One region of the Roseburia sp. AF02-12 genome, then DNA from elsewhere that is predicted to be linked to it. Evidence: predicted binding sites of a transcription regulator. Region 1 holds the regulator's gene; the other holds the start of a gene.
What was found. The regulator HrcA, encoded in region 1, represses chaperone genes, less so after heat shock. The targets are predictions, from matches to a motif close to TGTTAGCACTCNNNNNNNNNGAGTGCTAACA.
Positions count from the first base shown of each region.

Region 2: the regulator HrcA is predicted to act here: its motif matches at 2,427-2,457, upstream of DV740_RS09415 (Hsp20/alpha crystallin family protein).

Region 1 covers NZ_QTXS01000001.1:411,575-419,485, forward strand. The annotation lists gene lepA (translation elongation factor 4) at 1-1,392, shown strand, start outside; gene hemW (radical SAM family heme chaperone HemW) at 1,410-2,597, shown strand; gene hrcA (heat-inducible transcriptional repressor HrcA) at 2,804-3,847, shown strand; gene grpE (nucleotide exchange factor GrpE) at 3,868-4,521, shown strand; gene dnaK (molecular chaperone DnaK) at 4,540-6,420, shown strand; gene dnaJ (molecular chaperone DnaJ) at 6,498-7,673, shown strand.
Region 2 covers NZ_QTXS01000001.1:1,922,223-1,930,133, reverse strand. The annotation lists gene DV740_RS09435 (GGDEF domain-containing protein) at 1-151, opposite strand, end outside; tRNA gene DV740_RS09430 (tRNA-Pro) at 318-391, shown strand; gene DV740_RS09425 (methylglyoxal synthase) at 609-1,082, shown strand; gene DV740_RS09420 (Hsp20/alpha crystallin family protein) at 1,187-1,627, opposite strand; gene DV740_RS15195 (hypothetical protein) at 1,659-1,784, opposite strand; gene DV740_RS09415 (Hsp20/alpha crystallin family protein) at 1,835-2,302, opposite strand; gene DV740_RS09410 (sodium-dependent transporter) at 2,685-4,058, shown strand; gene thiT (energy-coupled thiamine transporter ThiT) at 4,240-4,896, opposite strand; TPP riboswitch at 4,931-5,030, opposite strand; gene DV740_RS09400 (GBS Bsp-like repeat-containing protein) at 5,283-7,911, shown strand, end outside.

The DNA.
Region 1 (7,911 bases):
AGTGCAAGGCCGGAAGAAGTAGTAGAAGAAATTGAAGATGTGATTGGAATTGAGGCACAGGATGCACCACGGATTTCTGCCAAAACAGGGTTGAATGTGGAAGAAGTATTAGAGCAGATTGTGCATAAATTACCGGCACCAAAAGGGGACGCCAAAGCGCCCCTTCAGGCGTTGATTTTTGATTCTGTGTATGATGCTTATAAAGGTGTTATTGTATTCTGCAGAATCCGGGAAGGTTCCGTAAAACCGGGGACAACCATCCGCATGATGGCAACCGGAGCAGAAGCAGATGTAGTAGAAGTAGGATATTTCGGAGCCGGACAGTTCATTCCATGTGATGAGTTAGAAGCCGGAATGGTAGGTTATATTACTGCCAGCCTTAAGAATGTGAAAGAAACCCGTGTGGGTGATACCATAACAGAAGCAAAGCGTCCTTGTGATGCACCATTGCCGGGATATAAGAAAGTTAATCCGATGGTATACTGTGGATTATATCCAACAGATGGAGCCAAATATCCGGATCTTCGTGACGCTTTGGAAAAATTACAGTTAAATGATGCAGCCTTACAGTTTGAACCGGAGACTTCCATTGCATTGGGCTTTGGTTTCCGTTGTGGTTTCTTGGGACTGCTTCATTTGGAGGTAATTCAGGAGCGGTTAGAGAGAGAATTTAATCTTGATTTAGTAACGACAGCACCAGGCGTTGTATACCGGGTACATAAGACTGATGGTACCATGATAGAATTGACAAACCCATCCAATCTTCCGGATCCATCCGAAATCGAATATATGGAAGAGCCGATGGTTGCAGCAGAAATTATGGTGACATCCGAATATGTAGGTGCTATTATGGATTTGTGCCAGGAACGCCGTGGTATCTATAAGAGTATGGAATATATTGAGCAGACCCGTGCAGTTATTAAATATGACCTTCCGTTAAATGAAATTATTTATGATTTCTTTGATGCATTGAAATCCCGTTCCAAAGGATATGCGTCCTTTGATTATGAGATGAAGGGTTATGAGCAGTCAGAGCTTGTGAAACTGGATATTCTTATTAATAAAGAAGAAGTGGATGCTCTTTCCTTTATTGTATTTAAGGATACCGCCTATGAGCGTGGAAGAAAGATGTGTGAGAAGTTAAAGGAAGAGATTCCGAGACATTTATTTGAAATCCCGATTCAGGCAGCCGTTGGAAGCAAGGTAATTGCCCGTGAGACGGTAAAAGCAATGCGAAAAGATGTGCTGGCAAAATGTTACGGCGGTGACATCAGCCGTAAGCGTAAACTGTTAGAAAAACAGAAGGAAGGTAAGAAACGTATGCGTCAGGTGGGAAATGTAGAGATTCCACAGGAAGCATTTATGAGTGTACTGAAGTTAGATGAGAAATAGATGACAGGAGAACATAGATGGAACTTTATGTGCATATTCCTTTTTGTGTAAGAAAATGTGAATATTGTGATTTCTTATCAGCACCTGCGGACGAGCGGTTACAAAACCGCTACGTGGGTGCTCTTTTGCATGAAATCAGATATTACGGACAGACAATGGGACGTCCGGCTCTTTCTACTATATATATAGGGGGTGGAACACCGTCTCTTTTAGCTCCGGAATATATCACACTTCTTTTAAAACAGATTCAGGTAAGCTTTGAGGTGGAAGCAGATGCAGAGATTACCATAGAATGTAATCCCGGAACTTTAAATGAGGAAAAACTTCTTACCTATAAAGAAGCAGGCATTAACCGTCTCAGCATAGGGTTACAGTCTGCCTTTGATGATGAATTAAAGATATTAGGAAGAATCCATACTTACCGGCAGTTCTTGGAGAATTATAAATGTGCCAGAAGATGTGGCTTTGAAAATATCAACGTTGATTTGATGAGTGCCCTGCCTTATCAGAGTACGGAGAAATTTGTCACCAGCTTAAAGCGTGTCATAGCATTAAAACCGGAGCATATTTCAGCCTATTCCCTGATTATCGAAAAGGGAACACCATTTTATGAAAAATACAAATTCGAGGCAGTGCTCCGGGAAGCCGGAAAGCCGACAGAGCATCTGCCATCTGAAGAGACGGAGTATGAAATTTATAAAAAGACTCAGGAGATTCTTGCAGAGGCAGGTTATGAGCATTATGAAGTATCCAATTATGCAAAGCAGGGGAAAGAGGCAAGGCATAATATCGGATACTGGAAGCGGGTACCGTATCTTGGGGTAGGACTTGGGGCAGCTTCCCTGATTGGAGAAGTACGCTACAGTAATATAAGAGAGATTGAAGCGTATATCAAAGCATGCGGTAATATTTCGGCGAAGGAAATAGATGGAGTACCGGCATTGAATCTCCATGAGAGTGCAGATGCAATCAGCCGCCATGCCCAGATGGAAGAATTCATGTTTTTAGGCCTGCGTATGTTAAAGGGAGTTACAAGAACAGAATTCAAAGAGACTTTTGGCGTGGAAATAGAAGCAGTATATGGCGAAGTCTTAAACCAGCTTAAGGAAGAGGACTTAATCGAGAAAAAAGCCGGTGTAATAAAGCTCAGCGACCATGGCATGGACATCAGCAACTATGTACTCGCCCAGTTTTTACTGGATTAAGTAGTGCGGTGTTGAACCGCATTGAATCAGAACAAATCTAAAGAAAATATAAAATTATAAAATGCTGTTGACAAAAAAAACGAATGGTGCTATCTTAAGTACATAGAAATTAGCACTCTTTCAAGTTGAGTGCTAACAACTAAGAAAAAGCAGTACAAAAAGCTTTTTCAAATACCTATAAAAGTTTCATTTTCAGGAGAACGTGAATGAACGAGAACGAATTAGATGAAAGAAAAACAAAAATCTTAAATGCAATCATTCGCAACTATCTGGAAACAGGTGAGCCGGTTGGTTCAAGAACCATTTCCAAGTATACGGATTTGAACTTAAGTTCCGCAACAATCCGGAATGAGATGTCGGACTTAGAAGAGATGGGATATATTTTGCAGCCACATACATCGGCAGGAAGAATTCCATCCGATAAGGGATATCGCTTCTATGTAGATAATCTGATTGCAGAGAAGGACAAAGAAGTATCCGATATGAAAGAGTTCGTAATTGAACATACGGAGAAGATGGAACAGGTATTGCAGCAGGTGGCAAAGCTGTTGGCGAACAACACGAATTACACCACCATGATAACAGCACCGCAGTATCACCACAACAGCCTGAAGTTCATCCAGTTATCCAATGTGGATGATGAACATATTCTGGCAGTTGTCGTATTGGAAGGCAATCTTGTGAAAAATAAGATGATTCCGATAGAAGAGCCGATAGATAATGAGCATATGTTAAAACTTAACATGCTTTTGAATACACATTTAAATGGATTGTCATTAGATCAGATTAATCTGGGCACCATAGCAGTGTTGAAAGAGAAAGCCGGTATCCATTCCAAAGTCATCAGTGATGTATTGGATGCAGTAGCAGAAGCAATCAGCGAAGACGAGGATTTGGAGATATATACCAGCGGTGCAACGAATATCTTAAAATATCCGGAGTTATCGGATTCGCAGAAAGCAGGAGAGCTTTTAGATGCGTTAGAAGAGAAGAAACAGTTAGTAAGTCTGGTGACGGATAACCTCAGCAATGAGGAGAACGGCATACAGGTTTATATAGGAGATGAATCTCCAATTCAGACCATGAAGGACTGCAGTGTGGTAACAGCTACCTATGAACTTGGTAAAGGCGTGAAGGGAACGATAGGAATTATCGGACCGAAGCGTATGGATTATGAGAACGTCATGGATAATCTGAAAAATTTGAAATCACAACTAGAAGGCATATTTGATAAGCCGAAGAAAGAATAGCATAGAAAGGTGGTAAGAAAGTGGCAGAAGAAAAGAAAGAAGAAGTGCTTGAAGAAGTATTAGAAGACTTAGAAGCAGAGGATGCAAAAAAGCAGGAAGAAGCACAGAATACCGCCTCAGAAGAAAAAGAAGTTGAGGCAGAAGAAAAAACGGAAGATACCGAATCTGAACCGGAAGAAATAGAGAAAGAAGATGAGGAGAAAAAGAAAAGTATCTTTAAAAAGAAAGACAAGAAAGATAAGAAGGATGAACAGATTGAAGATTTAACCGATCGGCTGAAACGTCAGATGGCAGAATTTGAAAACTTCCGTAAGAGAACGGAAAAGGAAAAGAGCCAGATGTATGACATGGGAGCCAGTGCAATCTTAGAGAAAATCCTTCCAGTTATCGACAATTTTGAAAGAGGGCTTGCAGCTGTACCGGAAGAAGACAAAAACAATGGCTTCGTAGAAGGTATGGATAAGATTTATAAGCAGATGATGACAGTGCTGACAGAAGTTGGTGTAACACCGATTGAAGCAGCCGGTCAGGAGTTTGACCCGAATCTCCATAATGCAGTAATGCATGTGGAAGATGAAGAACTCGGTGAGAATGTAGTAGCCGAGGAGTTACAGAAAGGTTACAAGTACAAAGAAAATGTAATCAGACATAGCATGGTAAAAGTAGCAAATTAAGCATAGGAGGATAAGAACATGAGTAAAATTATTGGTATTGATTTAGGAACAACAAACAGTTGTGTGGCAGTTATGGAAGGTGGAAAACCTACCGTTATAGCAAACCAGGAAGGTGCAAGAACAACACCATCTATCGTAGCATTTACAAAAACAGGTGAGCGTCTGATTGGTGAACCTGCAAAACGTCAGGCAGTAACCAATGCAGAGAAAACAATCTCTTCCATTAAGAGACATATGGGAACCGATTACAAAGTAAGCATTGATGACAAACAGTATTCTCCACAGCAGATTTCTGCAATGATTTTACAGAAATTAAAAGCTGATGCAGAAGGATATTTAGGAGAAAAAGTATCAGAAGCAGTTATTACTGTACCGGCATACTTCAATGATGCACAGCGTCAGGCAACCAAGGATGCAGGTAAGATTGCAGGACTTGATGTAAAACGTATCATCAACGAGCCGACAGCAGCAGCACTTGCTTATGGACTGGACAACGAAAAAGAACAGAAAATTATGGTATACGACTTAGGTGGTGGTACATTTGATGTATCTATCATCGAAATCGGTGACGGAGTCATCGAAGTATTATCTACAAATGGTGATACCAGATTAGGTGGAGATGATTTCGATAACAAGATTACACAGTGGATGATTGACGAATTCAAGAAAGCAGAAGGCGTTGACTTATCTACCGATAAGATGGCTCTTCAGAGATTAAAAGAAGCTGCAGAGAAAGCTAAGAAAGAGTTGTCTTCAGCAACAACAACCAATATCAACCTGCCATTCATTACTGCAACAGCAGAAGGACCAAAGCACTTTGATATGAACTTGACAAGAGCAAAATTCGATGAGTTGACACATGACTTAGTAGAAAAAACAGCAATCCCGGTGCAGAACGCTATGAAGGATGCAGGCGTAACCAATGCAGACTTAGGCCAGGTATTATTGGTTGGTGGTTCTACACGTATCCCGGCTGTTCAGGATAAAGTAAGACAGTTAACAGGCAAAGAGCCAAGTAAATCCTTAAACCCGGATGAGTGTGTAGCACTTGGTGCCTGTATCCAGGGTGGTAAATTAGCAGGAGATGCCGGCGCAGGCGATATCCTTCTTCTGGATGTTACGCCATTGTCACTGTCTATCGAGACCATGGGTGGAGTTGCAACAAGACTGATTGAGAGAAATACAACAATTCCTACAAGAAAGAGCCAGATTTTCTCAACAGCAGCAGATAATCAGACAGCAGTAGATATCAACGTAGTACAGGGTGAGCGTCAGTTCGCAAGAGATAACAAATCCCTTGGACAGTTCCGTCTGGATGGTATCCCACCAGCACGTCGTGGAGTTCCTCAGATTGAAGTTACTTTCGATATCGATGCAAACGGTATTGTAAACGTATCAGCAAAAGACTTAGGAACCGGAAAAGAACAGCATATTACAATTACTGCCGGATCTAACATGTCTGATGCAGATATCGATAAAGCAGTAAAAGAAGCAGCTGAATTTGAAGCACAGGACAAGAAGAGAAAAGAAGCAATTGACACCAGAAATGATGCAGATGCCTTCGTATTCCAGACACAGCAGGCATTAGACCAGGTTGGAAATAACCTTGATGCGGCAGATAAATCTGCAGTAGAGGCTGACTTAAATGCACTGAAAGCTTTAGTAGATGCAAATCCACAGGCTGAAAACATGACAGATGATCAGGTTGCTGAGATGAAAGCAGCAAAAGAGAAACTGATGGAAAGTGCACAGAAAGTATTTGCTAAGATGTATGAGAATGCTCAGGCAGCTCAGGGAGCCGCTGGTGCAGGCCCTGATATGGGAGCAGGTGCAGCCGGTGGAGCAGCTGCAGGTTCTGCAGATGATGATGTGGTAGATGCTGATTACAAAGAAGTATAATTCTACAGATAAAAAGCAGTAGAAAGGGTTGGCAGTTTTACTGTCAACCCTTACAAACGGTAAAGAGGGAATAGATTATGGCAGAACAGAAAAGAGACTATTACGAGGTCTTAGGCGTTGATAAAAACGCAGATGACGCAGCAATAAAAAAAGCATATCGTGTCCTTGCCAAAAAATATCATCCGGATATGAACCCGGGGGATAAAGAAGCAGAAAAGAAATTCAAGGAAGCATCTGAAGCATATGCAGTACTGAGCGACCCGGAGAAGAGAAAACAGTATGACCAGTTTGGTCATGCAGCCTTTGATGGAGGTGCCGGCGGAGCAGGCGGATTTGATTTTTCAGGTATGGATATGGGAGACATTTTTGGAAGCTTTGGAGACATTTTCGGAGATTTCTTTGGCGGCGGAAGACGCAGCAGCAGCAACGGACCGATGAAGGGAGCCAATGTACGTGCCAGTGTCAGAATTACATTTGAAGAGGCAGCATTTGGCTGTGAGAAAGAAATTGATTTAGTATTAAAGGATGAATGTAAGACCTGTCATGGTACAGGAGCGAAGCCGGGAACCAGTCCGGAGACCTGTAGCAAATGTCAGGGAAAAGGAAAAGTGGTATATACCCAGCAGTCCTTATTTGGTATGGTACAGAATGTACAGACCTGTCCGGAATGTAACGGAAGCGGTAAAATTGTTCGTGACAAATGTCCGGACTGTCGTGGAACCGGCTACATTGCCAGCAGGAAGAAGATTAAGGTCAGCATTCCTGCCGGAATTGATAACGGTCAGAGTGTAAGAATCCGTGAAAAAGGTGAGCCGGGTGTAAATGGCGGACCAAGAGGAGATCTTCTGGTAGAAGTAGTAGTATCCCGCCATCCAATCCTTCAGAGACAGGGCATGGATGTATATTCAACAGCACCAATCAGTTTTGCACAGGCAGCATTGGGCGGAGAAGTAAGAATTACAACCATTGACGGCGATGTGGTCTACGAAGTAAAACCTGGTACACAGACCGACACCAGAATCCGTCTGAAAGGAAAAGGAATCCCATCCCTGCGTAACAAGGCAGTCCGTGGTGACCAGTATGTTACACTTGTGGTTCAGGTTCCGACCGGATTAAATGAAGCTGCAAAGGAGGCACTGCGCCAGTTTGATGCAGAGACCGGTAATTCATTAAAGACACAGAATGGTGCGGCAGGCACGAAAAAGAAAAAGGGATTTATGGGAAAAATTAAAGAGTCCTTCGATGATTTATAAAAATGATAAAGCTGTTTCCTGAAAAATGGAGGCAGCTTTTTTTACGCGAGTAGCGAGAAAAATCGCATGCTTGCATGCAGATTTGGCGAGCACCGCGATAACTCGAGAAACTCGCAAAGCGTGTTTCTCGTAGTTGAGTATTGTGATAACTCGGGAAAACTGCAAAAGTGAGTTTCTCGTTGTTGCATTTTGTGACAACATATTGTATACTGTTTCTGATTCATAAGTTTTTTGTAAC
Region 2 (7,911 bases), 1.5 Mb from region 1:
AATATTGTGGCATCTGAGGGCCCATCAGAAAAATAATATTGACATCTTCTTCTCTGGCACAGGTATAGAAACCCCGAAGTAAGTCTTCTGAGTAGCTGGACTGGGTGTCACCTAACATAATTGCAATGGTTGGTCTCTGGTTGTTCTCCATAATGTGCCTTTCTCTGGTAAAAAAGTTACTTGGCATTGTAAAAGCCATTCTTATGATTGACTTAAGTATAACATAAAACGATTAAGTAGAAAAGAAAATAAAAATATTACTGGACAAAAAATGCGATATATGCTAATATAGTTGAGCGTGTGAAAGAATTAAATAACGATGCGTGGCTCAGCTTGGTAGAGCGCTGCGTTCGGGACGCAGAGGTCGCAGGTTCAAATCCTGTCGCATCGACGAAAAAAACGAGTAGACTGTTAAGTGTACTCGTTTTTTATATGAAGATTTCTACCCCAATATTGTCTGGAATCATCTTGTCATGTTATAATGAACGTAAGCAAGTCAACATATAAGCGTGATTGGCGAGCTGCAATTGTTTATCAGGAGTTGATTTTCACTTGATAAATGAAAAGGTTGGAAAATAATACAATAAAGGAGAAGACACAATATGAGTATGGAACCGGATTTTCTTACTTTGACAATCGGAAAACAGAAAAATATTGCATTGATTGCCCATGATGGGAAAAAGGCAGAACTGATTCAGTGGTGTAAAGACAATGCAGAGACTTTAAAGAAACATTTTCTGTGTGGAACAGGAACAACTGCAAAGATGATTACAGACCAGACGGGACTGCCGGTTAAGGGCTATAATAGTGGCCCGCTGGGTGGAGACCAGCAGATTGGTGCCAAGATAGTAGAGGGAAAAATAGACTTCGTTATTTTCTTTTCAGACCCGCTTACTGCAGCACCTCATGACCCGGATGTAAAAGCATTGCTTCGTATTGCCCAGGTCTATGACATTCCGATTGCCAATAATAAAGCGACCGCAGATTTTATGATTCATTCTGAACTGATGGATGAAGAATATAATCACAATGTGATTAATTTTAATAAGAATATCAGACAGCGGGCATCGACGATAAAGTAATGTCAGCTAAACTACGAGAAACACGCAAAGCGTGTTTCTCACATAAAAAGGAGAGGCGGTGTGAATACTCACACCGCCCCTTTTTCCTTTTAATTATCCTGGTATTATCCCTCAATGGAAATATATTTCTTTTCTTCCACAGCAGGTTTTGCTTCTTTCTTCGGAACGGTCAGAGTCAGGATACCATTTTCAAAACCGCCTTTGATGTCATCCTGAGTAACGCCATCTCCGACATAGAAACTACGCTGGTAAGAGCCATAGTAACGTTCTTTACGGATATATTTGCCATCTTTGTCTTTTTCGTCCTTGTTGTCCTGGTGTTTGGCATTGACGATGAGGTATCCGTCTTTCAGCTCAGCCTGGATATCTTCTTTCTTAAAGCCCGGAAGTTCAAATTCCAGTTCATATCTGTCGTCAAATTCCTTAACGTCAGTGTTCATGGCAGCGCGGTTGTCTGCTGCAGGAGCATTGTAAGCTCCGAATGGAAATACATCATCGAATATATCATCTACAAAGTTGTTTGAAAAAATACTTGGTACTAACATAAGTCATTCCTCCTGAAAATAATTGTTGTAATTAATAATAATGTTTTTTATTTCTGTGAGCCTCTCTGGCTTCCTCAACAGCCTCATGGTCGGCTACATTAATTTTTGCTTTTACTTTCTTCTTCTTTAATGGATGTTTTGGATTTTTATCTGACATAATAACATGCTTCCTTTCTTAATCTAAATCAGATACTATATAAAATTCTATTATCCTTCAATGGCAATGTACTTGTGGTCTTCTACTGCAGGTTTTGCTTCTTTCTTCGGAACGAAGAGTTTTAAGATACCATGTTTAAATTCGCCTTTGATATCCTCTTCGGTAATGCCATCACCGACATAAAAGCTTCGGCTGCAGGCTCCGGAATAACGTTCCTTACGGATGTACTTGCCGGATTTCTTATCTTTATCTTCCTCATCCAAGCCTTTGGCGGCACTGATGGTCAGGTAACCATTTTCTAAGGAAGCACTTACTTCGTCTTTCTTAAATCCAGGTAAATCGATTACCAGTTCGTAACCATTGTCCTGTTCCTTAATATCAGTCTTCATCAGACGTGCGGCTCTACGACCGTAAAGTTTTTTTTCAGTTTTTTTCATGTCCATGTTATCGTCCATCCATGGAAAATCCTCAAAGAAGTCATCAAATAAATTCTCTCCAAAAATACTAGGCATCAACATAAGTCATCTCTCCTTTTTTAAATAAATCTATCTATGCTTGTTTACCTTGTTTCTTTGGAACCGGGATGTTTTAGGAACCTCTTTTTGTTCCTCTCCTTTGTTCTGACTACGTTATAGCACCAATTATTAGCACTGTCAAGAGGTGAGTGCTAATAAAATTGTGAAAAATTTGTGAAATAACACAAATTGTGCAAAAACATAGAAAAAACATGGAAATGCACTGTAAAAACAAATGAAATATATGGAGATATAATGCAGAAATATAGGGGGAAATAAGAGGCAGCATGATAAAAAGGAAAGAATATTGCAGGAACTATGAGACTGTGTTATGATTTCTATAACTTTGCGTCATGGAAATTATGAGTTTAGGAGAAAAAACAAAATGAAGACACAGAATGAGAAAAGAAGTACATTTTCGGGGAAGATAGGGTTTGTATTATCAGCAGCAGGCGCTTCTGTGGGACTGGGAAACATATGGAGATTCCCATATCTTGCGGCAAAGTATGGGGGAGGAATCTTTCTGCTGATTTATATTATACTTGCACTGACTTTTGGATATACGATGATTATGGCGGAGACTTCTATCGGAAGAATGACGAAGAAGAGCCCGGTGGGAGCATATCATACCTTTGGAAAATCCCGCTGGCTCTCTTTCGGCGGCTGGATAAATGCGATTATTCCGGTTTTAATCGTGCCATATTATTCTGTAATTGGCGGCTGGGTAATGAAATATCTGGTGGAATATATCAGGGGAAATGGCAGTAAGCTTGCATCGGATGGATATTTTTCTGATTTCATTTCCAGCGGACTTTCCACAGAAATCTGCTTTGCTTTTTTTGCAGTATTTACGTTGGGGATTATCTTTGCCGGCGTCCGGAATGGTATTGAACGGGTATCCAGATTTATGATGCCGGTGCTGGTTGTTCTTTCTATATTAATAACGGTTTATTCCGTAAGCAGACCGGGAGCATTAAAAGGAGTTAAATATTTTCTGATTCCAAATTTTGAAAATTTTTCCTGGATGACGGTAGTAACAGCCATGGGACAGATGTTTTATTCCCTGTCCATTGCCATGGGAATTCTCGTTACTTTTGGTTCTTATATGAAGAAGGAAGTTTCTATTGAGGAGTCCACGAAGAACGTGGAAATCTTCGATACAGCGATTGCCATGATGGCAGGGCTGATGATTATTCCGGCAGTCTTTGCATTTTCCGGTGGAAATCCGGAAACCCTGCAGGCGGGTCCATCATTGATGTTTATTACGATTCCAAAAGTATTTGACAGCATGGGACTTGGAACCGGAGTCGGAATTTTGTTTTTTGTACTGGTGCTGTTTGCAGCAATAACAAGTTCTATTGCATTAACGGAAAGTGCAGTATCGACTTTTGAAGATGAACTGGGCTGGGAAAGACGGAAAGCAACGGTAATTGTCGGCATTGTAATGCTTCTTCTGGGAAGTCTTTCCACACTGGGATATGGACCATTGGCGAATATAAAAATTATCGGAATGCAGCTTCTTGATTTCTTTGATTTCCTGACGAACTCCGTGATGATGCCGATTGCGGCTATTGCAACCTGCCTTCTGGTATCAAGAGTGGTGGGAGTACAGCGGATTGAAGAAGAAGTAACCCGGGGCGGCAACCCGTTCCGCAGGAAAAAGATATTTACGGTGATGATAAAATACCTTTGTCCGATCTTTGCAGCGATTATTTTAATCAGTTCCATAGCAAATGCTTTTGGATGGATTCAGATGTAATTAATGACAAATTAAGAAAATACAGAAATGCAACTACGAGAAACACGCTTTGCGAGTTTCTCGAGTTATCGCGGTGCTCGTCAAATCTGCATGCAAGCATGCGATTTTTCTCGCTACTCGCGTAATCAAAAAGAGCGTTCTTTCCTAATTAGGAAAGACGCTCTTTTTGGACAGAATCATATTATGAATTTGCCATATCCTTGACGGCATTCAATGCCTTCTGGACTGGTGGCAGACAGATAATGATTAATGTAATAAGTGCTTCTGCACCAAGGTATGCACCGTTGTAAGCAAGAGAGTATACCACTGCATTCGGGAATTCTTCCGGAGCATACATGCCGAAGAAAATCCAGCCGGAAAGGAATGCGAAGAAGTATCGGCCTAATACACCAGCGATATAACCTTTGATAAGTCCATGTTTGGATTTGCTGAAAAGTCCGGAAAGTCCTAATGCACCAAAGGCGAAGAGGTAGTCCACTAACATCTGTGGAACACTGATGATGTAAGGGTCAACGACTAACTGCAGAATTCCGTAAGCAAAAGCTGCGGTTAAGCCGGCACCCAGACCGTACCAGTAACCAATCAGAACGATGAATAACATGCTCAGTAAAGTAACGGAACCGCCCATTGGCATATCGAAAAGTTTAATCATGGAAGTTACCATGGCAAGGGCAATTGCCATAGCCGAAAATGCAAGCTGCTTTGCACTGAATTTCTTCTTTCCACCGAAGATAGCACAGCCAATCAGAAGAATGGCAATCATGATGATAACGAGGGCTGTAAAACCTGCGGTGGTAAGCTGGTAAGATGAGCCGTCGTATGTTGCAAAAATTGACATAAAAAATCCTCCTTAAAGATGATACTCTGCCAGGAGGTTGAACTATGTGCTTCCTTACGCCGGTATTATCCGGTTCAAGTAATAAGGGTCAACGCAGATGCGTTTCTCAGCCAAAGGCGCCCCTAGCAAAGTGATATTTTGTTTTCAGTTTGTAATGGTAACAGTGGCAGCTTAAAATGTCAAGTATATTTTTTAATGCAGATTTTATGGAAAAATCTGTGGATAAATGTAAAGAAAAAGTAACTTCCGGTCGATAAAAAAACTAGAAGTGTATTATTCTGTGCTTTTTCGGAAAAAGGTTTCCCTTGAATCTGAAAAGCAAAAAGAATATAGTAAGAATAAAGCGAAAAATGATGAGGAAACAAGAAGTAACAAGGAGAGGTTCTATGCGTAAGTACAAGGATGTTGGAAAAAGAATACTGGTATTAGTTTTAAGTGTTTGTATGATTGCAGGCGTTCTTCCGGCAATACCGGCAGAGGCGGCGGATGCATTTCCGGGCAATGGAAAAATTACATTAGGAGCAGATGCAAATGGAGCGACTGCAACGGAAAATGATACTTATACCTATACCGGACAGGAGGTCAGACCGGCGGTTGCAGTACAGATTGACGGAGTGACATTAAAGGAAAAAGAGGATTATTCCGTTTATTATCGTAATAATACCAACGCAGGAACAGCTTATATTGATATCGTTGGTATCGGAGACAGCCATAGATGGCAGACCACGAAGAGCTTTACGATTGCACAGCAGAAGTTAAGCTATATTGGTGTTAATTATAAAGGAGTGGAAGGAACCGGTGAAGACGGATATGTTTATTATACCGGAAGTGATGTATTGCCGACGATTACCGGTGTGTATGGTATTGTAAGCGGTACATCTACCATGGTGAACCTTTCTTCTGATGATTACAACGTAGAATATACTGCAGGAAGCAATACTTCTGTTGGAACACATTCCTTTAAGATTGTATTAAAGAGCAGCAGTAATTATACTTTTTCAGGAACAGTAGCAGAAAACCGTTACAAAATTTATTATAATATTGGGGCAGATTCTGTAACTGTTTCAAATGGACTGAGTGATTCTACTTATACCGGAACTGCACAGAGACCGGAATTTACACTGGTTGACAGCCAGAACTCCGCAGGAATCCAGGCGTCTGACTATACCACCAGCTGGGCAGACAATACGAATGCCGGAACAGCGAAGATGACAGTAACAGCAAACTCCTCTTCCCTGTACCGGGGCAGCAAGACCTTTACCTTCTTAATCGGTAAAGCGGATTTAAGTGCAGCAGGCATCAGTGTTTCCTTAAAGAGTGATAAATATTATTATGTAAAGAATAGTAAACCAGATATGACCAATGAGGTAGTAGTGAAGTTGAATGGCGTGGAGATTCCTGCCGGCAACTACAACGTGGCATACCGAAATGAAACTACTGCAGGACAGACCGGAACCAATAACCTGATTATTACCGGAACCGGAAATTTAACCGGAAACGCATTTATCAACTTTGAGATCTATGACAAGCTTGGGAAAGCAGTATTGGATAAAAATGAACTGGAATATAATGGAAAGAAAAATGTGCCAAACATTACCGTTTCCAATACATCCGGTGATGTCATTAGTAATTCCAGATATAAGATTACTTATTATAAAGATGCAGAATATACTCAGGCAGTATCTGAACCGACTTCCATCGGAAGATATTATGTAAAAGTTACCGGTCTTGATTATTATGAAGGAGACCTTGGAACCAAGGCAGAGCCGATTTATTTTGATATTGTAGCAAAATCTTTAGATAAATGTACCTTTAAGTTGGCAATCAACGGAACAGAAGCAGGTGTCATTAATAAAGATACCAGTTATTCCAGTTTCTTTGACGGCAAGAGCAAGGTATTATCCCTGACAGCAACCGATGATGAGGGTAATGCCTTGAAAAAAGGAACGGATTTTGACTATGCTGTTTATCGTGACCCGGAATGTACCGAGCTGGCAGACGATAAGGAAGAGACTACGGGCGTACAGGAACTGATTCATGCAGCAACCTATTATCTTAAGATAACCGGTCTGGATGGCAGTAATTATGCCGGAGGCGAAAGAGTATATACTTATATGATTAAGCCAAAGAACATCAGCCCGGTAGACATTGTGATTACTGACCAGACTTATACCGGAAGAGCGGTTGTTCCGGATCCGGCAAATATTACAGTATATTATGCAGAAGGCGGAAAGAATGTTACCTTAGACAGCCAGTATGTGGAAGTGGTTTCCTGTGAAGATAACATCGAAATTGGAACCAACAATGCAAAGGCTTATATCAGACTGACTGGAGATTATGCACTGGCAGAGGGTGGCGTGAACCGTGGAACTTTCAGTATTGTGCCAAGAAAGTTAAATGAATGCGAGTGTAATATCGTTGAAGGTTCTGCAAACTATGATCCGACACAGGTTACCTTTGAATACAATGGCAGCATGCAGGTACCGGCAATCCGTATTACTGATAATAACGGTGCCAAAGGCCTGGTACAGGGCGAAGACTTTAAGGTTACTTATTTTACGGATTCTGCTTACAAGAATGTCATTGCAGAACCGGTAGATGCAGGCACTTATTATGTATTAATCAGCGGACTTGGAACTTATGCTAATTTAGACGGAAGTATCCGTACTTCCTACAAGATTACTCCGAAGAGCATGAGTTCATTAACTATAATGGCAAGTAACTGCGGTTATACAGGAGAAGCAGTGGAGCCGGGCATCAGTGTATCTGATGGAAACCGTGTACTGGTTGCAGGCGTGGATTATGAAGTCGAAGGATATTATGACGATGAATTATGTAAACAGGTTTCAGAACATAAGAATTCCGGTAAAGTATATGTCAGAATCAAAGCAGTAGACGGTAAGAATTATACCGGAACCGCAACAACCACATTCTTTATTGGAGCAAATATTGCGACCGTTGTGCCGGCATTTAATATTTCTGGTGGAACCTATAACTGCAATTCCCATAAGGATG